Regions from separate parts of the Nocardiopsis nanhaiensis genome, predicted to be linked through region 3. Evidence: riboswitches for the same ligand, from Rfam matches in the RefSeq annotation. Region 3 holds a riboswitch; each other region holds the start of a gene.

Region 1 (7,603 bases), on a different contig from region 3:
GGCCCGGATCCGGGGGCAGTGGGGCGAGGCGATGCTCGGGCGGGGCCGACTGGCCGAGGCCAGGCAGCAGCTCGAACTCTCCCTGGAGGCCGCTGAGACCGAGCGGGCCGACCCGAGAGGCAGGGGCGCGGCCCTGGAGTGGTTCGGCATCCTGGAACGCCGTGAGGGTCACCGGGAGGCCGCAGAACGTCGGCTCGAGGCGTCGTTCCCCTGCCTCGACCACACGCGCGCCCGGCCGTCGGCCCTCCACCACATGCACATGGGGGACGCCGCACTGCTGGGCGGGGATCAAGAGGCGGCCCTCGAACGCTACGCGGCCGCGCTCCGGCTGTTCCGCGAGCACGCTGAGGCGGAAGGGCCCGACCACGCCAACGAGGGCAAGCTGCTGGTGAACCAGGCCCGCATCCTCGCCGAGGAGCACCCCGGCCAGGCCGTCGCGCTGCTGGGGGAGGCCCTGGGCCGCTTCGTCGCGGCCAACCGTGCCTACCAGGTCGGCAAGGTCCTGGAGACCCTGGGCGACCTCGGAGACAGCCCAGGGGAGCGGTGGACCACGGCGGCCGAGGTGTACGAGCTCGTCGGCGCGGCCGGAGCCGCCAAGCGCCTTCGGGAGAAGCTCACCGGGCAGGAGCGGGCATAGCGTCGGGGCCGGGCATGTGGCTCCGGCCCCGGTATTGCTGGAATGGGGTCAGGCGAATAGTTCGTCGGTGGTCTTCACTTTGACGGCCTTGGTGAGCCAGGCATCGAGCTGGTCCGAGTCAGCGCATTCGTCGATACGCTTGCGTGCCTCCTCGTCAACCGTGATGGGGAGTGCCTCCAGGATACGGAGGAGCGCCTCGCGCTTGCCCTGCGCGAAACCTTCCTCACGGCCTTCCTCACGGCCCTGCCCCACGTACTTGCGGGCGAAGTCGCTCTGCCACTCGTAGGTACCGGTTGCCATGAGGTCCTCCCACATCTTGCGGGCCGACGCATTGAGCTTCGACTCGATGTAGTCATTATAAAGAAGTTGGGTGTGTTCGGGCAGCTTGTCCAGGGCGGCTTCGGCGGCCTTGAGCACAGGCAGGTGTGAGCCGTAAGCCGCTGCGGACAGCACGGCAAGCTCCGGAAGGGCCCTCGCCCGTTCGATGTCGTCGATGTAGGGGGTGTTACTCGGTCCTAGGACCGCTGGCCTGAGAACGGCACCTCCGTTCTCCATCTCGATGGGAGTGCGTGCCCACTGCTCGGTGTCGCTGTCCGGACAGACCACCATCAATCGAACGGGGCAACGTAGTTGCTCCCTGACAGTGGCGAGGTAAAGAGGCCAGGTGTAGGGCTTGTCATGGTCCTTGTCCTGTTGGACCTCCGAGATGATGGCCAGTAGCTTTCCGCCGTCGTCGTCGTAGAGAACGACCACGTTGTCTGACTTGAACGGCTTGGGCTTGAGCTTGGTGTGGTCACCGCAGCCGAGCTCCGCACGGGCGAAGTCGGGCACAGGGAAGCCAAGCGTGTCGCTGAGCATGAAGGGCACCAGGGACGGCCTGTTCTGGAGCAGCCGTACCTGAAGTTCGTGGTCGAATCCGGGCATGGCATGAAGCTACTGAGCGTGGTCGCGTGATGTCGGTGGAATCCGGAAATCAGTGGGTGTAGACCTCGAAGGGGACGGTGAGTGTGCGCTCCAGGGAGATCCGGATCCTCAGCGGGCTGCGGGCCGCGAGCGCCGCCGGGGTGGGAGGGTGGTCAGCCGTGATGAGGCGTTCGGCGAGGATGCACACGGCCAGGTGGTCGTCGTCGAGGGAGCTTTCGAAGCGGAGCCGGAAGAGCGCTCCTTCACGGGTACGCAGGCGGGCGCCCTCGGGGGAGTGCACGACGGTGAGCCTCGCGCCGGGCCTGTGGGCGAACACGGTGTCGGACCACAGTTCCTCGTCGGCGGGGAGGTTCCCCTCCGCGACGGTGAAGGCGTCGGCGGCCCCGGCGAGGCGGTGGTCGAGTTCGGCGTCGGACACGACCAGGATCCCCGGGCCGTCGGGGTTCGCGGCGGCGGGAACCCTGTGGACGGCGAGGGAGTCCTCCACCGGGGTGACGGCGACCCACAGGGAGGCGGTCCCGAGGCTCCGGACCCTCGGCGGCGGCACGGCGAGGAGCGCGGGGGCGCGCGCGGGCGGATCGACTCCCATGATCCGGTAGGCCTCGGCGCGGATGAGGTCGAGCGACTGCTCGGGCGCGGAGCTGATCCAGGATCGGGCGGTCTCGTGCGTGTGGTCGCGGAGCTTCTCCGCCTGGTGGAACTGGGGCGGGAACGGTGCGTGGGGGTCGAGGGGCTGGGCTGCTTCGTAGAGGCGGCCGAGCGCGGAGTCGGGGTCGACGGAGTCGCGGCCGCCGGGGGAGAGCAGGACCGGGCGACCGAGGGCGGCGGCGTAGACGCTGACGGAGCCGTGGTCGGAGAGGACGAGGTCGGCGGCGGTGACGGCGGCGCGCCAGCCCTCGTCGGGCGGGATCAGGAGGAGGCCGGAGCGGAGGGTTTCGTCGAACCACGCCTCGATCTGGCGCTCACTGTGCGAGGACCAGACATTGGGGTGCAGGACGAGCGCGAGGCGGTATTCATCGTACGGGAGTCGGGAGAGGAGCCGTGGTACGAGCGAGGGGTGGGACCCGAAAAGGGAATCGGTCTTCCAGGTGGAATTGACGGTGATGAGTTTCTGTCCGGGGCGCAGGCCGAGATCGTCGCGGTAGTTGAGCCGCCTCGGCGCGCTGGCGAGTAGCCGGTCGTAGCAGGGGTCGCCAGCGAGAAAGGCGAGGGGGAGCGCGTCGGGGCAGCCTTCGCGGAGCCGGTCGAACTGTTCGGTGTGTGAGAGCGCGATGGCGGAGGGAACCAGGCGCCCTTCGTGCTTGAGGGTCCCGTCGGAGAGTCCGAAGACTTCCTGCTTCCTGCTTCCTGCTTCCTGCTTCCTGCTTCCTGCTTCCTGCTTCCTGCTTCCTGCTTCCTGCTTCCTGCTTCCACCTCTTATTATATCCGTTGCCGTGGGGAATTCTCAGGATCGGGGAATTTATCTCGTGCAGATTATCGCCGAGGCTGGCGGTGACGACGAGGTCGAATTCCATTTCCCGTGCCTGGTCCCAGGGGAGGTGGCGGACACCGTTCTCCCGGATGTACTCCTGGACGCCGTTGGCGAAGACGGCACCGCTGGTCTGGGCGCAGTAGAGCTGGACGCGGGGGTCGTGGAGCGCCGGGAGGATGTCGGCGATGCGGGTGGCGGCGGTGACGCTGTGGATCACCAGGAGTACACGCAGTGTGGTGTCGACGGTTCGCCACTCGGGGGTCAGGGCGAGGACATGGTCGGTTGCGCGGGGCGGCTCCTTGGCGGTCACAAGTCGCAGAGCCTACTGGGGGTGTCGCCCCTCCGGCAAAGGGTCGGGTATGTCCGTTCGCTGCGGTGTCGCAGCTGGCGCTGTCCTCCGCAGTGTCCTTGGCCTTCGGCTCCGCGGTCGCGCGTGATCCAAGGCGTCCCGGGCCTAGATTTAGTAGGACGTCCAACTATATGGTGAGGTGGCCGCGGAGCGGGGAAGCTGGTGCGAATCCAGCACGGTCCCGCCACTGTGACCGGGGACAACACCGGGAGTCAGGCCACCGCTCGCGGCCAGGGAATTCGTGTGATCCACGAGGATGGAGTGAACACGCATGGTCAGCGAGCTGACGCATTTCGTGCATGGCAAGAACGTCCCGGGCCGGTCCGGTCGCTTCGGCGACGTCTACGACCCCAACACCGGCCGGGTGCAGGCGCGCGTCCCCCTGGCGGACCGGGCGGAGACCGAACAGGTCATCGCCGACGCCGAGGCAGCGCAGATCGACTGGGGCTCCTGGAGCCCCCAGCGCAGGGCCCGGGTCCTGCTGCGCTTCCTGCAGCTGGTCGAGCCGGAGCGGGAGTCCATCGCTCGGGCGCTGTCCGCCGAGCACGGCAAGACCGTCGCCGACGCGCACGGCGATCTCCAGCGGGGGCTGGAGGTGGTCGAGTTCGCCGCCGGTATCCCGCACCTGGCCAAGGGCGAGTTCTCCGACAACGCGGGCGCCGGGATCGACGTGCACTCCCTGCGCCAGCCCCTCGGTGTGGTCGCGGGCATCACCCCGTTCAACTTCCCGGCGATGATTCCGCTCTGGAAGGCCGCGCCCGCGCTGGCCTGCGGGAACGCCTTCATCCTCAAGCCCTCCGAACGCGACCCCTCGGTGCCGCTCCGGCTGGCCGAACTGTTCCTGGAGGCCGGACTGCCCCCGGGCGTGCTCAACGTCGTCAACGGCGGTAAGGAGACCGTGGACACCCTGCTCACCGACCCCCGCGTGGCCGCGGTGGGCTTCGTGGGCTCCACTCCGATCGCCGAGCACGTCTACTCCACCGCCACCGCGCACGGCAAGCGCGCCCAGTGCTTCGGCGGGGCCAAGAACCACATGGTCGTCATGCCCGACGCGGACCTCGACCAGGTCGCCGACGCCCTCATCGGCGCCGGATACGGTTCGGCTGGAGAACGCTGCATGGCCATCTCCGTCGCGGTTCCCGTGGGTGAGAAGACCGCGGACGCCTTAGTCGCCAAGCTCACCGAGCGCATCTCCGGCCTGACGGTCGGCACCTCCGACGACCCCGGCGCCGACTTCGGCCCGCTCGTGTCCAAGGGAGCCCTGGAGAAGGTCGACTCCTATGTGGGGCTGGGCGTCGAGGAGGGCGCCGAACTGGTGGTCGACGGCCGCGGCCACAAGGTCGCGGGCCACGAGGACGGTTTCTTCACCGGAGCCTCCCTCTTCGACCGCGTCACCCCGGACATGCGGATCTACCGTGAGGAGATCTTCGGCCCGGTGCTGTGCGTGGTGCGCGCCGCCGACTACGCGGAGGCCCTGCGCCTGCCCAGCGAGCACGAGTACGGCAACGGGGTCTCCATCTTCACCCGGGACGGCGACACCGCGCGCGACTTCTCACAGCGGGTCGAGACCGGCATGGTCGGCGTGAACGTGCCCATCCCGGTGCCCGTCGCCTACCACACCTTCGGCGGCTGGAAGCGCTCCGGATTCGGCGACCTCAACCAGCACGGGCCCGACTCCATCCGCTTCTACACCCGCACCAAGACCGTCACTTCGCGCTGGCCCTCCGGGGTCAAGGAGGGCGCGGAGTTCACTATCCCGGTTGTCCGGTGACCCCCGCGACCACGGACGAACAGCGCGCGCTGGCCGAGACCGCGCGCGGGTTCGCCGACGAACACCTCGCGCCCTTCGCCGTCGAGTGGGACCAGAACAAGCACTTCCCGGTCGACGTGCTCCGCAAGGCCGCCGGACTCGGCATGGGCGGCCTCTACGTCTCCGAGGGCTCCGGCGGCACGGGACTGACCCGGCACGACGGCGCCGTGGCCTTCGAGGCCCTGGCCACCGGCTGCCCGTCCGTCGCCGGCTACCTGTCCATCCACAACATGGTCGCCTGGATGGTGGACCGCTACGGCGACGACGCCCAGAAGGCCCGCTGGCTGCCCGGCCTGTGCTCCATGGAGACACTGGGCAGCTACTGCCTCACCGAACCGGGGGCCGGGTCCGACGCCGCCGCGCTCAGCACCCGCGCGGTCCGCGACGCCGACGACTACGTCCTGACCGGGTCCAAGCAGTTCATCTCCGGGGCGGGCGCCTCCGAGGTGTACGTGGTGATGGCCCGCACCGGCGGCGACGGCGCCGCGGGGATCTCCGCGTTCGTCGTCCACCGCGACGACCCCGGGGTCTCCTTCGGCGCAGACGAGGCCAAGATGGGCTGGAACGCCCAGCCCACACGCCAGGTCCTCATGGACGGGGTGCGCCTGACCGCCAACCGGCGCCTGGGCACGGAGGGCGACGGCTTCCGCATCGCGATGAACGGGCTCAACGGCGGCCGCCTCGGTATCGCCGCCTGCTCACTCGGCGGGGCCCTCGCTGCATTGGAGGCCACGACCTCCTACCTTTGCAGCAGGGAGGCCTTCGGCGCCCCGCTGATCAACGCCCAGGCGCTCCAGTTCCGGCTCGCGGAGATGGCCACCGAACTGGAGGCCGCCCGCTCCCTGCTGCGGCGGGCCGCCGCAGCCCTGGACGAGGGCGAACCCGAGGCCGCGCACCTGTGCGCCATGGCCAAGCGGTTCGCCACGGAAGCCGGATTCACCGTCGCCGACCAAGCCCTCCAACTGCACGGGGGGTACGGCTATTTGACGGAGTACGGCATTGAGAAGATCGTGCGCGACCTGAGGGTCCACCGAATCCTGGAAGGGACCAACGAGATCATGAGTCTGATCATCGCCCGCGGACTGACCGGGGCCGCCTGATGCCGAACGATGCCAGCGCCCCCAACGGGACCGCGGCGCCGCAGGACGACAAGGTCCTGTTCAGCGTCGGGAACGGGCTCGGGCACGCCACGCTCAACCGGCCTCGCGCCATCAACGCGCTCGACCACGACATGGTCCGCGCCCTCGACGACGCCCTGACCCGCTGGGAGAGGGATGACTCGGTCTCGGTGGTGCTGCTCGACGGCGCCGGAGACCGGGGCCTGTGCGCGGGCGGCGACATCCGCGCCATCAGGGCCAGCGCCGTGGACGGAGACAACCAGGCCGCTGACTTCTGGCGGGACGAGTACCACCTCAACGCCCGGATCGCCCGTTACGCAAAGCCCTACGTCGCCCTCATGGACGGCGTGGTCATGGGCGGCGGCGTCGGTGTGTCCGCGCACGGCGCAGTCCGCGTGGTCACCGAACGCTCTTCTGTGGGCCTGCCGGAGACCACCATCGGGTTCGTGCCCGACGTGGGCGGCACCTACCTGCTCTCGCGGGCGCCGGGCGAGACCGGGACCCACCTGGCGCTCACCGGCACCCCGATCGGTGCCGCGGACGCGCTCTACGCCGGCATGGCCGACCACTTCGTGCCCTCCGACCGGCTGGAGGACCTGGTCGCCGCGATCGCCAAGGCCGCACCGGAGGCCGACGTCGCCGGTGCGGTGGGCCGCTACGCCGAGATCGCCCCGGCCGGGAAGCTGGCAGACCAGCGTTCCTGGATCGACAGCTGCTACTCCTCCGACGACGCCGAGGAGATCGTGGCGCGGCTGCGCGCCCACGGCGACCCGGAGGCCGCCAAGGCCGCTGATCTGATCGAGAGCAAGTCGCCGACCTCGGTGAAGACCACCTTGGCGGCTCTGCGCCGCGCCCGCGGGCTCGGCTCCCTGGAGGAGGTCCTGGAGCAGGAGTACCGGGTCTCCTGCGCCGCGCTGGCCTGGCCGGACCTCGCGGAGGGTATCCGGGCCCAGGTCATCGACAAGGACCGCAGCCCGCAGTGGTCCCCGGCCACTCTCGCGGAGGTCACCGGCGCTGTCGTCGCCCGCGCCTTCGAAGCGGCGCCGGACGGGCCGGTCGGTCTCGCGGATCCGCCCGGCTCCGTGCGGTCCGACACGCAGTCCACCACCGGAGGCTCGCCATGACCGCGATCGCCTTTGTGGGCCTCGGCAACATGGGCGGTCCGATGGCCGCCAACCTGGCCGCCGCCGGACACTCCGTGACCGGGTTCGACCTGGTTCCCGAGGCCCTGGAACGGGTAGCCGGGTCCGGTGTGCTGGTGGCGGGCTCCGCAGCCGAGGCGGTGGCCGGCGCC
Region 2 (7,603 bases), on a different contig from region 3:
GAGCAGTCCCAGGTGGTAGGAGCAGGTCTTCGGGGTGAGGCCGAGGCGTTCGGCGGCGTCGCTCGCGGTGAGGCTGCCCTCCTCGGAGAGGAGCTGGAGGAGATCGAGTCGGACAGGGTGTGCCAGGGCCCGGAGACGACGAGGACCCATGACTTCGGAAGGACTCTTCTCAGAATACATGTTCCCATTTTCCTCGCTTCGGGGGAGGGCAGTCAACCTGCACTTTTGTGCACCTCGTTCGGCACCCAGGGCTACTGACAACGCTCTCCTCATCGGTGGAGGCTCGTGGCATGGACCCACGAACGCACACCACACACCGCAAGGTGCAAGCCTCCGTCGTTGGAGGTCTCGCTCTTCTCCTGTCAGCAACGGCGTGTGCGGACGACCCCGGCGTTGACAGAGAAGGCCGGGGCGCCGCCGACACCGGCTCCTGGGACGGGGCCCTCGAGTGGGAGCCGTGCGGTGGCGGCGAGGGTGCCGAATGCGGAACGCTCACCGTGCCCGTCGACTGGGACGACCCCGACGGCGCGACCGTCGACCTCTCACTGACCCGGCACACTGCCGAGGACCCCGACGAGCGCATCGGCCCGCTCCTGTACCTCGCCGGTGGGCCGGGCGACCCGGGGGCGCTCCATGTGCGCTTCATGCCGGAGCTTTTCGGGGAACGGGTACGGGAACAGTTCGACCTGGTCGGCCTCGACCCGCGCGGGGTCAACGACAGCGGGGCCGTGGTCTGCTCCGAGGACCTGCTGGACGCCGAGCCCGACGCGTACCTGCACAGCCAGGAGGACTTCGACGAACGGGTCGAGTACAACCGCGCCTTGCGGGAGGACTGCCGCGAGCACACCGGGCCGCTGTACGACCACGTGGACACCCTCTCCGTCGCCCACGACGTCGACGCCGTCCGTGCGGCCATGGGGGAAGAGCGCATCACCGCCTACGGGACCTCATACGGCACGGCTGTCGGTGCGCTCTATGCTGAGCAGTACCCGGACCGTGTACGGGCCATGGCTCTGGACGGTCTCGTCGACCGGAACGCGGACACCGAAGACTTCGTGGGACTGCGCGTGGAATCCATGCAGGCAGCTTTCGACGCGTTCGTCGACTGGTGTGCTGACGAGGGCTCGTGTGCACTCCATGGTCAAAGCGTGCCCGAGATCTGGGCCGATCTCCTCGAACGGGCCGATGCCGACGGCTTGGAGGGGCAGGAGGGCCCCCTCACCTCCTACGAGCTCGTTGAACAGGTCCACGAGTGTGCGTACGAGCCGGACTGGGCGGGGCTGGCCGACCACCTGGCGGCACTCGGCTCCGGGCAGGTGGCCGAGGGCACTGCCTGCGGCGGGGACGAGGAGGACGCCGGGCCGCCGGTCGAGATCCAGGACTCGCGGGGCCTTTCCGTGGCCAACTTCTGCTCCGACTACGACCTCGCCGTCGATGACCACGAGGGGTGGCACGACCTCATGGAACGCACTGGTGACGAACACGGCCCGGACGTGGGGCTCAGTCCGAACGCCGTTCAGCGAATCGCCGACTGCCTGGGCGGGCACCACCCAGCCACCAGACCCCAACACGGGCAGGAGACGGACCGGGAGGCACCGATCCTGCTCACCTCCACCGTCGCGGACCCGATCACCGGCCACAACCAGGCCGCCCGCGTCGCCGAACAGCTCGGCGACCGTGCTTCCCTCCTCACCTACGAGGGCGCCGGGCACGGTGCCTACGGGTTCTTCAGCGGCAGCGAGTGCGTGACCGAGGCCGTCGACGACTTCCTAGTGACGGCGTCCCCGCCCGAGGACGGCACCACCTGCCCGGACGCCCGCGGCTGACCGCCGCCGTACCCGGGTGTGTTGCGTAAGGGTTCCCCAGTGGTTTTCGTCAAGCTGCCCTGGGGGTTGGTAGGAGGTGCCGTCTCGGAGCATGCGGAGAGCACATCGATACGTCGCCGGGAAGGGGCGAGGTCGCTGGGACGTGGTGTTTCCCTCCTGGCGCTTCTTGTCGTATTAGACACGCGAGTCCGGTGTGGGCAGTGAGGCGATCGCTGAAAGGCGGGGAGCCGTTCGAGAACGCCGTCTTCCACAATCCCGACGGTGAGCACCGGACCACCGTCGAGTACTGCTTCAACGAGGAGGTGAGCCCGGCCCGTGAGGTCCCGCGCAACATCGACCACACCCACCGCAACGACGACTACTCCGGCTATGACCGTCTGGTCTTCGAACGGGAGGACCCCGCCGACTGGGACCGGGCGTGGGACGACGTGGACTACTGCGGGGTCAGAATCTGCTCCCCGAACCGGGTGCAGCTCGACGGACACGGCCACGCCTGGCGGGCACGCGACCGGAGGCCCAGGTGAGGCGGGCCAGGGGGACTACCCTGTTGGTGCCTCCGTCCCCACCTGAGAGTTCACGATGCAGCGGACCTCCATCGACCGATACCTGATACGCGGCGAGCTCGGCAGCGGCGGCATGGGAGTCGTCTGGCGTGCCCACGACCCCCGCCTGCGCCGTGAGGTCGCCATCAAGGAGGTGCTACTCCCAGAACACCTGTCCCGGGAAGCTCGGGAGTCGGCCAAGGCGTGGGTGGCGCGGGAGTCGCAAGCCACCGCCCGGATCAACCATCCCTCCGTGGTCACCGTGCACGACGTCCTGGAGGTCGACGACACTCCGTTCATCGTCATGTCCTTGATCGACGGTGTGTCCCTGCGTACCCGCCTGAACGAGGCGGGGCCGCTGACGGCCGAAGAAGCCCTGTCCGTGGCACGGACCCTGCTCGAAGCCCTGTCGGCGGCCCACCGTTCCGGGGTGGTGCACCGCGACATCAAACCGGCCAACATCATGCTCACCGGCGGAGAGCCGACTGCCGTCCTGACCGATTTCGGCATCGCGAGTGTCCTGGAGAGCGGTTCGGTGTCACTGACCACGACCGGTTCGGTCTTGGGCACCGCCGAGTACTTGGCGCCCGAGCGGCTGGAACACAAGAGCGCCGAGCCGCCCTCGGACCTGTGGAGTCTGGGCGCGACCCTGTACGCGGCTGTGTCCGGGGAGTCGCCCTTCCGGAGGGACAACCTCGCCACCAGTCTCAGCGCGATCCTGGCCAGCCCGATCCCCGCGCCACCGTGCGAGGGACCGTTGCGTGAGCTCATCGAAGGGCTGTTGGTCCGCGACCCCGATCAGCGGTTGACCGTGGAACGCGCGTTGGAGCTGGTCGGGAAACCGTCGGACGAGGGGAGATCGGTGGGTTCCGACCCGGTCGGGCGGCGCCCGTTCCGGAAAGGTCCTGTGACCGCCGTCCTCAGCTCGGTCCTGGCAGTGGCCGTGGTCGCCGCCGCCGTGTTCACCGGCCCCTGGGGGAACCTGAGGGGGCCGTGGACGCCGCCGGAGTCCCCCGTCGAGGCCGGAGAGGAGCCGACTTCCCCGGCACCCACGCACAGTGCGGGCCCGCTGCCCCCGGTCGAGGAGATCGGGTTCACGACTCTGGAGAACGACAGTTTCACTGCCCGGGTGCCGGAGGACTGGCAGAGCACGGACATGACCGATGAGGCTCTGGAGGGCAATGATGCGGCCGTGGTCAGATACACCCTGCGCGACCCGTACGTGGAGGACCTGACGCTGGTGCTCAGCGTGTACCACCACGACGGTGAACCGACGCCCGGTGTGGAAGGGCTGAAGCGCTGGGAGGAGGGCTACGCTGAGGGCGGCCTCGAGGACTGGGAGTTCCTGGTTTTGGAGGACCTCTCCCCTGGGTCCGAGGTGTGGGACGTCGGGTCCTTGGAGGGACTCCACACCAACCCTGCGCGTGCGGAGTCCGAGCGGTGGCTCCTCGAGCAGCGGAAGCTCCGGACCGAGGAGCGGGCCGAGTACTTCCTCTTCGCCAACTTTCCCGCGGACCTGCGTGAGGTGTACCGGCCCCTCGTGGAGGAGGTCGCCGCCTCCTTTGGTCCGCCCGGGTCGTGACTGTGCGGAGAAGCCTCGGTCCTGGTCGCAGAACTCCTCCGCGCCGACGGGGTGCGGGTGGGAGCACCTCTGGCCAACGCGTCGCCACGGTCGGCCGTGGGGTCCTCGCGCGCGTGTTTGCCCTGGCCGATTAAGGCGTCGACTCGGCTGTCCTCACGCGACCGGGAACTCCGGGTCGACCAGGGCGAAGCTCTGGTCGAGGCAAGCGGTCACGACCAGCTTCCCGCCGACCTCCGGGCCGGTGAAGAACAGGACGGTCTGGCTGGTGGTCCACAGTGCCCTGGTCGCACTCCCCTACCAGGCTCGGACAATACCTACGCGCTCATCCCCTCAGTAGGGTCGGACCGTGGCGCCTTGCAGTGATCGCTCACGGTAGGTTTCCACGGCCCGCCCTCCGAGTGAAGTGGGCCGCCGACGAGGCGCCTCCGGCTGAGGTCCCTTTCCGAAGGCCCCTTCCCGAACCGGACAGGCCCGATTTCCAGGCATTCGACTCCCATCGCCCAACCGTCAGGACGTGCACCAAGACGCCAGTGCGCGAACAGGCGCGGAGACCGACAAGCGATCTCGGCAAGCCAGCCCATCGCACGGCGTTCCCGGTTGCGCAGCCGTTGTCTGTATTTCCGACAGGCCCACCAGACCAGCTGCCGGTTGAGCCCGCGGAGGAAGTAGAGCAACTCGGACTGTAGAAGCGCCCGTAGTAGTTGACCCACCCCTGCACGATGCTGTTGAACATGCGCGCAAGGTCGTCCAGGGACTTGTCACTGCGGCGGGCCAGGTGCCAGGACCGGATCTCCCGCCCCATGGCCTTCATCGCGTCCGTGCTCACAGCCGGCAGAAACGACACGAAGTGTTTCCCGTGCTTGTTCCTGGCCAGCCGCGGCCGGAACTCATACCCCAAGAACGTGAACTTGGTGTGCTCATACAAGCCTTGCCGGTCCGCGTCCTTGCAGTAGACGATGCGGGTCTTGTCCGGATGCAACTCCAGGCTGCCCCTCAGCCGCCGCGCGATCGCATCCCTGACAAAGATCGCCTGCTTCTGGCTGCGACAGTGCACCACCGCGTCATCGCAGTACCGTTCGAAGGTGACCGAGGGAAATTCCCGCACCAGCCAGCCGTCGAACGCGTAATGCATGAACAGGTTGGCGAGCAACGGTGAGATACCCGGCCCCTGCGCGGTCCCGCGATCCCGCTCGACCAGCATCCCGTCTTCCTGCCGCAGCGGTGCTTGCAGCCACCGCTCGACATAGAGCAGGATCCATTTCTGGTCCGGTGCAATGTGGTGGGCGACCGCTTTGAGCACGAGGTCCCACGGAACGGTGTCAAAGTACGCCCGGATGTCCAGATCGAGCACCCAGTTGGCCCGCCAGCACTACCGACGGCACACCCCGACCGCGTCCAACGCCGACCTCCCAGGTCGGTAGCCATGGGAGTCCGGATGGAAGATCGGTTCGACCTTCGCCTCCAGATACATCCCGACCACCGTCTGGGCGATCCGGTCAGCCACGGTCGGCACGCCCAGGACACCCCTTTACCCCCGGCCTTGGGGATCTCCACCGCCTTCACCGGCGGCGGGAAATAGGTGCCCGAGGAGAGCCGGTTCCAGATCTTATACAGATGGGTCGGGGCTCCCCGGGTTCAGGTGGCTTGGTACTCTTCCCCGGCCAGTCGATACCACAGATGTGGTCAGGGAATCCGGTGTGAATCCGGAACTGACGCGCAGCGGTGTGGGGGACGGGCGGAGCACGAATGCCACTGGGAAGGGCCCCCTCGACCGCAGGGCCGGGGAGGCGCCGCCTGGGAAGGCGCTCCGTCCGGTTGAACCCGAGTCCGAAGACCTGCTGGCACCTCCGTTGCACGTGCACGAGGAATCAGAAACCAGGCTCCGCGCTCGAGCCCCGACACCTCTGAGGCACACCCATGTCCCAGCTCGCGACCCGCTACGCGTTCTCCCACACGTCCCGTCGCAACCCATTCCGGGTGACGGCCTTCTTCCTCACCTCCTCCCTCCTGCTCGCCGCCTGCACGTCCCCCGACGGGACCGAGGCCGGCCCCTCCGACGCCGATGCGGCCGGCTACCCGCGGACTCTCGACAACTGCGGCCACGAGGTCACCGCTGAGGCGCCGCCGGAACGGGCCGTCTCCCTCAACCAGGGCAGCACCGAGATCCTCCTCTCCCTCGGCTTGGAGGACCGCATCGTCGGCAGCGCCACCTGGACCGACCCGGTCATGGACGGTCTGGAAGAGGCGGCCGATGCGATCCCGCGCCTGGCCGAGAACCAGCCCTCCTTCGAACGGGTCCTGGACACCGAACCGGACTTCGTCAGCGCCTCGTTCGCCTCCACGGTCGGCCAGGGCGGTGTCGCCACCCGTGACCAGTTCGAAGACCTCGGCGTGCCCGCCTACGTCTCACCGTCCGACTGTGCCTGGGGCAAGGACAACGAAGGCGGCGGCGACGGTTCCCGGTCCGAGGAGCTCACCCTCGACGCCGTGTACGAGGAGATCGAAGACCTCGCCCACCTCTTCGACGCCGAGGATCGCGGCGACGAACTCGTCGGCGAACTCCAGAGCCGCGTGGACACCGCGACCGAAGGACTCGACGCCTCCGACGTCTCCCTCATGTACTGGTTCGCCAACTCCGAGTCCCCCTTCCTCGCCGGCTGCTGCGGCGCGCCCGGGGCCATCACGGCGGAGATCGGCGCGGAGAACGCCTTCGACGACACCGATGAGGAGTGGCCCCAGATCAACTGGGAGACCGTCGCCGACCGCGACCCCGACGCCATAGTGCTCGGCGACCTCACGCGCGACTCCCAAACCGCCGAGTCGGCCGAGGAGAAGATCGCCTTCCTGGCGGACCACCCCGCCACCAGCAACCTGACCGCCGTGCAGGAGGAGCGCTACGTCCTGCTCAGCGGCCAGGCCATGAACCCCTCGATCCGGACCGTCGAGGGTGTCGAGCAGGTGGCCGACGGACTTCGGGATCTCGGGCTCGCCCAGTGAGAGGCGCCCGCCTGACCCTGCTCCTGGTGGGCGGGCTGACGGCGCTGGCGGTGTCGGTCTCGGTGACCGTGACCATCGGCCCCGCGGCCATCACCCCCGGCGAGGTGTGGGCCTCGCTCGGTGCCCGCCTCGGGATCGGCGAGAGCCCCCTGACCCCCATCCAGGACGGCATCGTGTGGGACCTGCGCATGCCGCGCACCCTCATCGCCGCGGTGTGCGGGGCGGGGCTGGCCCTGTGCGGTGCGGTCATGCAGTCCCTGCTGCGAAACCCGCTGGCCGACCCCTTCGTGCTCGGGGTCTCGTCCGGCGCCTCCACCGGTGCGGTCGCGGTGATCGTGCTCGGTTGGGGCGCCGGTGTGCTCTCCCTGTCGGCCGGGGCCTTCCTCGGTGCGCTGCTCTCCTTCGGGATGGTCATGCTGCTCAGCCACACCCTCGGCGGGACCATGGACCGGGTCGTGCTGTCCGGGGTCGCGGCCATGCAGCTCTTCTCGGCCCTGACCTCGTTCATCGTGCTCCTGTCGGCCGACGCCGAGACCACGCAGGGCGTGCTCTTCTGGCTGCTGGGTTCCTTCAGCAACGTGGGCTGGGCCGACGTGGCTCTGTGCGCGGGAGTCCTGGTGGTCGTGCTGGCCGTGTGCCTGGCCCACACCACCACC
Region 3 (7,603 bases):
TGCGAACGCAGGTAGTAGGTGGTCTTCAGACCGGAGCGCCAGGCGTGGCGGTACAGGGCGTCCAGCTTGCGACCGCTGGGCGCGCCCATGTACAGGTTCAGGGACTGCGCCTGGTCGATCCACTTCTGTCGGCGCGAACCCGCGTCCACCAGCCAGGTCGGGTCGACCTCGAACGCGGTCGCGTACAGGGCCTTGAGGTCGTCCGGGACCCGGTCGATGTCGCCCAGGCTGCCGTCGTGCATCTTCAGCTCGGAGACCATGTCGTCGTCCCAGAGACCGCGCTCCTTGAGGTCGCGGACCAGGTAGTCGTTGACCACGGTGAAGTCGCCGGACATGTTCGACTTGACGAACAGGTTCCGGTAGACCGGCTCGATCGACTGGCTGACGCCGGTGATGTTGGCGATGGTCGCCGTCGGCGCGATCGCCATGACGTTGGAGTTGCGCATCCCGTCGGACTTGACGCGCTCGCGCAGGGAGTCCCAGTCCAGGGTCTCGCCGCGGTCCATGACGAGGTCATCACCGCCGCGGGCGTCGGCGAGCAGGTTCAGGGAGTCGATCGGCAGGACGCCCTTGCTCCACAGGGAACCGTCGAAGCTCTCGTACGCGCCGCGCTCGCCGGCCAGCTCCATGGACGCCTCGATGGCGTAGTAGCTGATCAGCTCCATGCTTTCGTCCGCGAAGGTCACCGCGCCCTCGGAACCGAACGGGGTGCGGATCTTGAACAGCGCGTCCTGGAAGCCCATGAGGCCCAGGCCGACCGGGCGGTGGCGCATGTTGGCGCGGTGAGACTCGGGGATCGTGTAGAAGTTCACGTCGATGACGTTGTCCAGCATGCGCACGGCGGTGCGGACGGTCCGGCGCAGGCGCTCGGCGTCGATGCCGTCCCGGCCCACGTGCTGGGGCAGGTTGACCGAGCCGAGGTTGCAGACCGCGACCTCGTCCTTGTCGGTGTTCAGCGTGATCTCGGTGCACAGGTTGGAGGAGTGCACCACACCGGAGTGCTGCTGCGGCGAGCGCAGGTTCGCCGGGTCCTTGAAGGTGATCCACGGGTGGCCGGTCTCGAACAGCATGGTGAGCATACGGCGCCACAGGTCCACCGCAGGCATCTTCTTGGAGACCTTGATCCGGCCGGACTCGGCTTCGGCCTCGTACTTCTCGTAGGCCTCGGCGAAGTCCTTGCCGTACTTGTCGTGCAGGTCGGGGACCTCGTCCGGCGAGAACAGGGTCCAGGTGCCCTGCTCCTCCACACGCTTCATGAACAGGTCCGGAACCCAGTTCGCGGTGTTCATGTCGTGGGTGCGGCGGCGCTCGTCTCCCGTGTTCTTCCGGAGGTCGAGGAACTCCTCGATGTCGATGTGCCAGGTCTCCAGGTAGGCGCAGACCGCGCCCTTGCGACGCCCACCCTGGTTAACCGCCACGGCGGTGTCGTTGGCGATCTTCAGGAACGGGACGACGCCCTGGCTCTTGCCGTTGGTGCCCTTGATGTGCGCACCCAGGCCGCGAACCGGGGTCCAGTCGTTGCCGAGGCCGCCCGAGTACTTCGAGAGCATCGCGTTGTTGCTGATGCCGTGGAAGATGTCCTGGAGGTCGTCGCCGACCGTCGTGAGGAAGCAGGACGAGAGCTGCGCGCGCACCGTTCCCGAGTTGAACAGGGTGGGTGTGGAGGCCATGAAGTCGAACGAGCTCAGCAGCTCGTAGAACTCGATCGCGCGGGCCTCGCGGTCGTCCTCGTTGAGCGCCAGGCCCATGGCGACGCGCATGAAGAACGCCTGCGGCAGCTCGTAGCGGACCTCGTCGCTGTGCAGGAAGTAGCGGTCGTACAGGGTCTGGATGCCGAGGAAGGTGAACTGCTCGTCGCGCTCGGCGTGCAGGGCCTTGCCCAGGCGCTCCAGGTCGAACTTGGCCAGCGCCGGGTCCAGCTGCCCGAGGTCGATACCACGGCCCACGTAGGCGGCCAGGTAGGTCGCGTAGCGGTCGGACATCTCGGTCTGGCCAGCGTTCTCGGGGACACCGCTGACGAAGGTCAGGGCCTCGGTGCGGAGCTTGTCCAGCAGCAGGCGGGCGGCCACGTAGGAGTAGTTCGGGTCGACCTCCACGAAGCTGCGGGCGGCCATGACCAGGGCCAGCTCGACCTCGTGGTCGGGGATCCCGGGGTAGAAGCCGCGGCGCGCCTCGGTGAGGACCTTGTTCGCCGAAACACCGGTGAGCCGCGCACAGGCCTCGGTAACGACGTGCTCGATCCGGTCGATGGCGGGGCGGGCGCCACCGCCGTTGTTCGGCTCGCGCCGACCGGATGCGGGCACGGCCTCGACGTCAAGGGTCATACAGCGGCTCCAACCTCAGTAAAGAAGAGTCCCGGCGGAGAACGGGGTCACGAGTGACAAGCGTGCGGGCTCACCGGAGAACCGGCGTACTGGATACGCGCGGTCCGCAGGCGGGTCGCGGCAGCTCGCCCTCGAAGCTCCGTCGTCACGCACGTGGGGGTGCGCGCCGGTGGCAGGTCTTCGGGCTCACGGGCGACCTACTCACCGTCGCTTCCCAGGACCTCGTAGGGGGTTCCCAGTGCGTGTGACGGCCTTCGTTCCCGCTTACCGCTGCGGGGCAGCCCCGGATTCCCACCGGGTTCCCTCTTGCCTCACCAGGGTCAGGAACCCCGGTGAACCACCAGCGGGACAGATACTACATCTAGGGCTTGTCACCTTGGAACACCGCAAGATGATGGCGTGTCGTAGATTTCTCGGATTCTTCGATGAGTGCCGAACATACGCGCGGAGCGTGGTATGTGCACCGCGCAGGTACCCGAATCCGGTGCACGATGGGCCGCGTTCAAACGCTTCCGGAGGGGGTCGGACACAGCCTAGAACGTCGGCGGGGCGGACACGTCCGCGGTGGCCCGAGAGAGGCACCACAAGAAGGCCTGGAGCTGCTCGGAGAGGGTCCGGATGGGACAGGGCGCAGCGCGCCTGGGACCCGGCGCGCACTCGGCCGCCTGAGAGCGGCAGAGACACACACCACGCGGCCGGGCGCGGAAGATTCCGTCGCGCCCCAGGGCTCCGGATCTCCGCGAACGCGTCGGAAAGCTCACTCCTCGTCGAGCAGGAGGTCCAGGTCGTCCTCGACCAGTCCCATGTCGGTCCTGATCCGGAACCGGATCCTCAGGAGCTCCACGAAGAGGTCGCGCGCGTAGGCGGGCTGGGACCCGCCCGTGAAACGGCGCGCACCGGCGGTCGCCCAGCGTTCGGCACCCTCGAGGTCGTCGTGCGCGTAGAGCACCTCCGCGACGTGGATGTGGGTGGGGAGCTCGACGGGCTCCCCGGCCTCCAGCCGCTTGAGGTGCTCGTGGGCCTGGTCGCGCTCGTCCAGCTGGAGCAAGGCTCCCGCGCTCAGGGCGTGCGCGTCGACCACGGTGGGGCCGCCGTCGTCGATGGCGCGCTGGTAGGCGGCACAGGCTCGCTCGAACTCCTGTGCGATCTCCCACTGTTCGCCCGAACGCACGAACAGCTCCGCACGGGTGACCTCGCTCCCGGCGTCCACCCGGTTCGCCAGATCCAGTAGCTGGGCGGCGATCCGACCGTGTTCACCGGATCGGACAGCGTGGAACTCCAGTCGGTCGAGTTCCGCCGTCGTCACGCGGGTCAACCGCATCGCCCCCATCCCCTATTCGCAATCCCACGCACCGATCAGGGCCTGGCACGCTCCAACGCCTGCCAGAACCCCTGGCGCAACCCGTCACGGACCTCGTCGCGCAACAGGTGGTCGATCGGGAGTGAGGACCCCTGGAGCAGGCGTGCCTCCAGATCCGAAGGCATCCGCGGCCTGCGGGCGAGGACCGCCTCCACCCACAGGACGGGCGCCTCACGTGCGATCGATTCCGCGAAGTCGTTCCCTTCCTTGCGCGCGACGTGCACCGCATCATCAACGGTATGCGTGGCGGGGCCGGTCTGCTGGGCATATCCAGGACTAGGGCTGGATTCCTGGTAGGGACCGGCACCGAACCGGCGGTCGTACTCGGGACCAGTAGGTCGCCCTCCCCCGTGCGGGGGCGAGGCGGCACCGCTGTACGCGGTGTCAGTTTCCGTACTGGTCCCATAGGTAGGGTTTGCGTCTGCCCCACCTCCGAAACCGGGTTCCTCGCCTGGTCCGGGTCCGAACCTCGGGTCCTGCTGGGGAGGCGGAGCATCCCTCCTCGGCGGCACCTGCTGGTGGTCGGCGAAGGAGTTCTGCGGCCCGGTCCCGCTGCCGAACGCCGCCTGCGGCCCCGTTCCGTTGAAGGCTTGCTGGGGTCCGGTCATCGGTGGCCCTTGGCCGGGCGCCGGTCTGCCAGGGAGCCCGTAGACCCCCGGCTCCGCGCCGCGCATGGGCTGGTGCCCTCCGGTACCGGGTGGCCCGTAACCGCCTTGGCCGCCCTGCACCGGGTGCCCGGCCTGGGGTGGATGGCCTGCCTGGCCCGGATGACCGCCCTGGGGCGGATGGCCTCCCTGAGGCGGCGGACCGCCCTGAGGGGAGTGGCCGTTCTGGGCCGGATGCCCTCCGGTGGCACCGGGGTAGGCCCCGGTGCCGTTCACCCCGGGCGGAACCTGTCCGCCCGAGGGGAAGCCGTTGGCGTCGATCGCGCCCGGCGGCGTGTTCTCCGCCCCCGGCCCGGCCAGGTGGTCGACACCCCGCTGTTCCGCTATTGAGCGGCGCATCGCACGCAGCTGCTCCATAGCGCTGCCCTGGGGTACCGACTGGCCTCCGGTGCCCGTGAACATCGCCTCGAGCCCGCCGGTGGAGGTGTTGACCGGCTCGACGCGACCGGTGTTCGCGGCTGCGGGCTGGCTCGGCGGCTCCTGCGCGGGCCGGGCACGGCCGTTCGCGAAGGGCGTGGTGGTCTTGGCGGCGTTCTCCTGGGTGGAACCACCGTTGGAGAGGAGGTTGACGTGGGGGCGGAGGTGCCCGGCGCCGATCTCGATGAGGTCGTCGCACTCCCTGCGCAGTGCGCGGGAGATCGTCCAGTTGCCTTCCACGGAGATGTGCACGACGGTCACGCGCACACCCATGTCCTGAACGTCCGCGACCACGGACGCCATGTCCTCATCGCCGCTGACCAGGACCGCGTCGCACAGGACACCGGTGCGGGCGAGGGTGGCGAGGTCGCGCTGGACGTAGCTCTCCACTCCCTCCCTGCGGCCGGGCCGTATGCGGGCGGCCCGGAACTTGATCCCGGGGATGTCCGCGATGCCGTCCTGCTCCTGCGCCCGCCGGTCGTCGGCGACCGCCTCGTACCAGTAGCAGCGCAGGAGCGGCAGCCCCGTCCGGTCTCGCGCGACCTCGTTGAGGAACTGGACGAGACCGGAGTAATCCCAGGCGACGGAGTCCCGGTTACGGGTTCCGTGCACGGCCATCGCGCCGTCGGCGAGAAGGTATCCCGCGTCGACGAACAACGCGCAGCGGTCCACGTGTCACCGCCCCCTTCCCTTCGATCTCTGGGGCCATTTCCATGGCCGGGGCACAGCCTAGCCAAGTCTGTCTCGTTTTGTGCGCGACAATTAAATACCCCTAGTTACGGCTCGACTACGCAAAGCGCGTTTCCTGGGTGGCTCGCGGTGTTCCGGTCATCTCGGGGTCACGGAAACCCCGCGCGATCGTCAACATCAGGTGCGCATCGGGGCCGTCAGCGCGACGGCCCCGACCAACAGGGCGTCCTGCCCGGACGGGATTCGGATTTCCGATTCACGTCCAAGTACTGCGTCGAATCGGACCACGTCGGTCCCGAAGGTCATCGGATCACCGACCACTCCGCGCGCGGAACTCACGAAGGCGTTGTCGATGCTGCCGTACCCCTCCGTCGGCGCGACCGGTGTCCCGTCCACCGTCACCCGGTCTCCGCCGAGATCGGCGTCGCCCTCCCAGACCACGGCGTCGAACCGGGTCGGCACCGATTCCGGCAACAGGCCGGACACAGGGAACCGTGCACCCTCCGGGTCCTGGAAGACGGCGGTGCTCTGGTCCAGGACCATCGCCTGCTGGTACCCGTCCACCGCCGGATCCTCCAGCACCACCACCATGCTCCAGCCGGCGTGGACCCCCCGGCCCTCCGTGGCCGGGATGTCACCGACCCACCACTCGCCGCTGCCCCCTTCGCGCACCAGCTCGGTGACGTCGGCGAACGCCTGGTAGGCCCGATAGCCGGGCAGGTCGACCACCCCGGTGTCGGCGGCGGCGACCGTCGTGTAGGCGGCCATGCCCGGACCCTTGATCCGAGCGGTCGGCGCCTCCGGACTGCCCGCCGCGGAGAAGTACAGGCCGGCCCAGCGCACCGAACCACCGGCGGGGAGTTCCCAGGTGGCGGAGCTGGAGGAGGTCGTCGTGGGGTCCCAATCGCGGTCGAGGGGCGCCATCACCCAGTTGTCGTTGTCGATCTGGTCACCGACCCGTTCGCGTGCGTCCGCGCAGGGCCCCGGCTTCTCCTCGGATTCCTCGTCACCTTCCCCCTCCTCCTCGGGATCCCCGGTGTACCCCTCGTCGGTCGGGCCGGGGGAGGGTACTCCGGGCGTGTCGGGGCCGTCGGTTCCGGGCGCCGCCTCCGAGTCGGCCCCCTCCCCGCCGGACCCGTCGCCGTCGGGTTCTTCGGGAACATCGTTGTCGGATCCGTCCTCGGACCCGCCGAGAACACCATCGTCCCCGAGGACATCACCGACCCCGTCCGTCACATCCGTGCCGGGATCGGCCTGCTCTGACGGGGATCTGCGCAGGTCGGCGTCGCCCTCCCCTTCCGGAGGCACGCTGGGAGCACCTTCCGGCGCGGGCGCGCTCTCCGGGCTTCCCGGGGCGTCCGGGGCGTCCGGGTTCTCGCCCAAGGGGGCCTCGTCCCCGGGGGTCTCCGAGTCGCGCGGCCACCCCCACCACGGCCAGGGCCAGCCGCCCTCCGGCTTCTCCGGCTCGGTGCAGGTCATCAGGGAGTTGCCCACGGACTCCGTGCGCACCGGCCCCGCCGTGGCGTAGCGGGCGGCGGTCCCTTCCGGGTTCACCCCGCGCTCACCGGTGGCGCTGAAGCTCACCTCTCCGGAGGAGACCACCACGCTGGCGGGCACGTCCACGTCGGCGCCGGGCGCCACCCGGACGTCGAAGAACTGGGTGCTGCTCTCCCCTTCGTCCATCGCGGAACGGTGGCATGCGCCGCCGCCGCTCCCGGCCGAGCAACCCCAGTCGCCTTGGCCGTCCGCCATCGGTACGGCGTTGCCCGCCCCACCGGAGGAGACCATCTCCACGCCGGGCGGCAGGCTGATCTCCGCGACCACGTCCTCGGCCGTGGCCGCACCCGTGTTGAGCACGTCCAGCACCATGATCCCGTCGCCACCCGGGACCAGCGATCCGACCGGGTCGATACCGGCCGCGAACTCGGGTTCGGGCTCCTCGGGCTCCTCAGGTTCTTCGGGCTCCTCGGGGGCCTCGGGCTCTTCCGGCTCTTCGGGAGCTTCGGGCTCTTCCGGTTCTGCGGGGGCGGGCGGTTCCGGGGCTGGAACCTCGGCGGCGGGGATGTCCGCGGGCGGTGCCGGGACCGGTTCCGGGGCGTCCGGGGACTCGGGTTCCGGCGGGTCGTCCTCGGGCGGGTCGTCCTCGG

The links. A riboswitch is a leader RNA that binds a small molecule or an ion and turns the genes downstream of it on or off. The one in region 3 is predicted to bind cobalamin.
Region 1: another riboswitch for cobalamin. It lies ahead of ACYVD1_RS17150 (CoA-acylating methylmalonate-semialdehyde dehydrogenase); the one in region 3 lies ahead of ACYVD1_RS33895 (ribonucleoside-diphosphate reductase subunit alpha).
Region 2: another riboswitch for cobalamin. It lies ahead of ACYVD1_RS01045 (ABC transporter substrate-binding protein); the one in region 3 lies ahead of ACYVD1_RS33895 (ribonucleoside-diphosphate reductase subunit alpha).

Annotation. Positions count from the first base shown of each region.
Region 1 is NZ_BAAGZJ010000033.1:9,322-16,924, forward strand. Features, by position in the region: gene ACYVD1_RS17130 (hypothetical protein) at 1-637, shown strand, start outside; gene ACYVD1_RS17135 (hypothetical protein) at 686-1,561, opposite strand; gene ACYVD1_RS17140 (hypothetical protein) at 1,611-2,150, opposite strand; gene ACYVD1_RS17145 (hypothetical protein) at 2,226-2,735, shown strand; adenosylcobalamin (AdoCbl) riboswitch at 3,508-3,654, shown strand; gene ACYVD1_RS17150 (CoA-acylating methylmalonate-semialdehyde dehydrogenase) at 3,653-5,152, shown strand; gene ACYVD1_RS17155 (acyl-CoA dehydrogenase family protein) at 5,149-6,291, shown strand; gene ACYVD1_RS17160 (enoyl-CoA hydratase/isomerase family protein) at 6,291-7,433, shown strand; gene mmsB (3-hydroxyisobutyrate dehydrogenase) at 7,430-7,603, shown strand, end outside.
Region 2 is NZ_BAAGZJ010000002.1:15,023-22,625, forward strand. Features, by position in the region: gene ACYVD1_RS01015 (helix-turn-helix domain-containing protein) at 1-180, opposite strand, end outside; gene ACYVD1_RS01020 (alpha/beta fold hydrolase) at 291-1,826, shown strand; gene ACYVD1_RS01025 (hypothetical protein) at 2,027-2,350, shown strand; gene ACYVD1_RS01030 (protein kinase domain-containing protein) at 2,406-3,950, shown strand; gene ACYVD1_RS01035 (reverse transcriptase domain-containing protein) at 4,318-5,301, opposite strand; gene ACYVD1_RS01040 (hypothetical protein) at 5,320-5,463, opposite strand; cobalamin riboswitch at 5,596-5,807, shown strand; gene ACYVD1_RS01045 (ABC transporter substrate-binding protein) at 5,868-6,947, shown strand; gene ACYVD1_RS01050 (FecCD family ABC transporter permease) at 6,944-7,603, shown strand, end outside.
Region 3 is NZ_BAAGZJ010000140.1:21-7,623, reverse strand. Features, by position in the region: gene ACYVD1_RS33895 (ribonucleoside-diphosphate reductase subunit alpha) at 1-2,324, opposite strand, end outside; cobalamin riboswitch at 2,479-2,681, opposite strand; gene ACYVD1_RS33890 (hypothetical protein) at 3,082-3,654, opposite strand; gene ACYVD1_RS33885 (NYN domain-containing protein) at 3,681-5,438, opposite strand; partial or broken gene ACYVD1_RS33880 (sigma-70 family RNA polymerase sigma factor) at 5,634-7,603, opposite strand, start outside.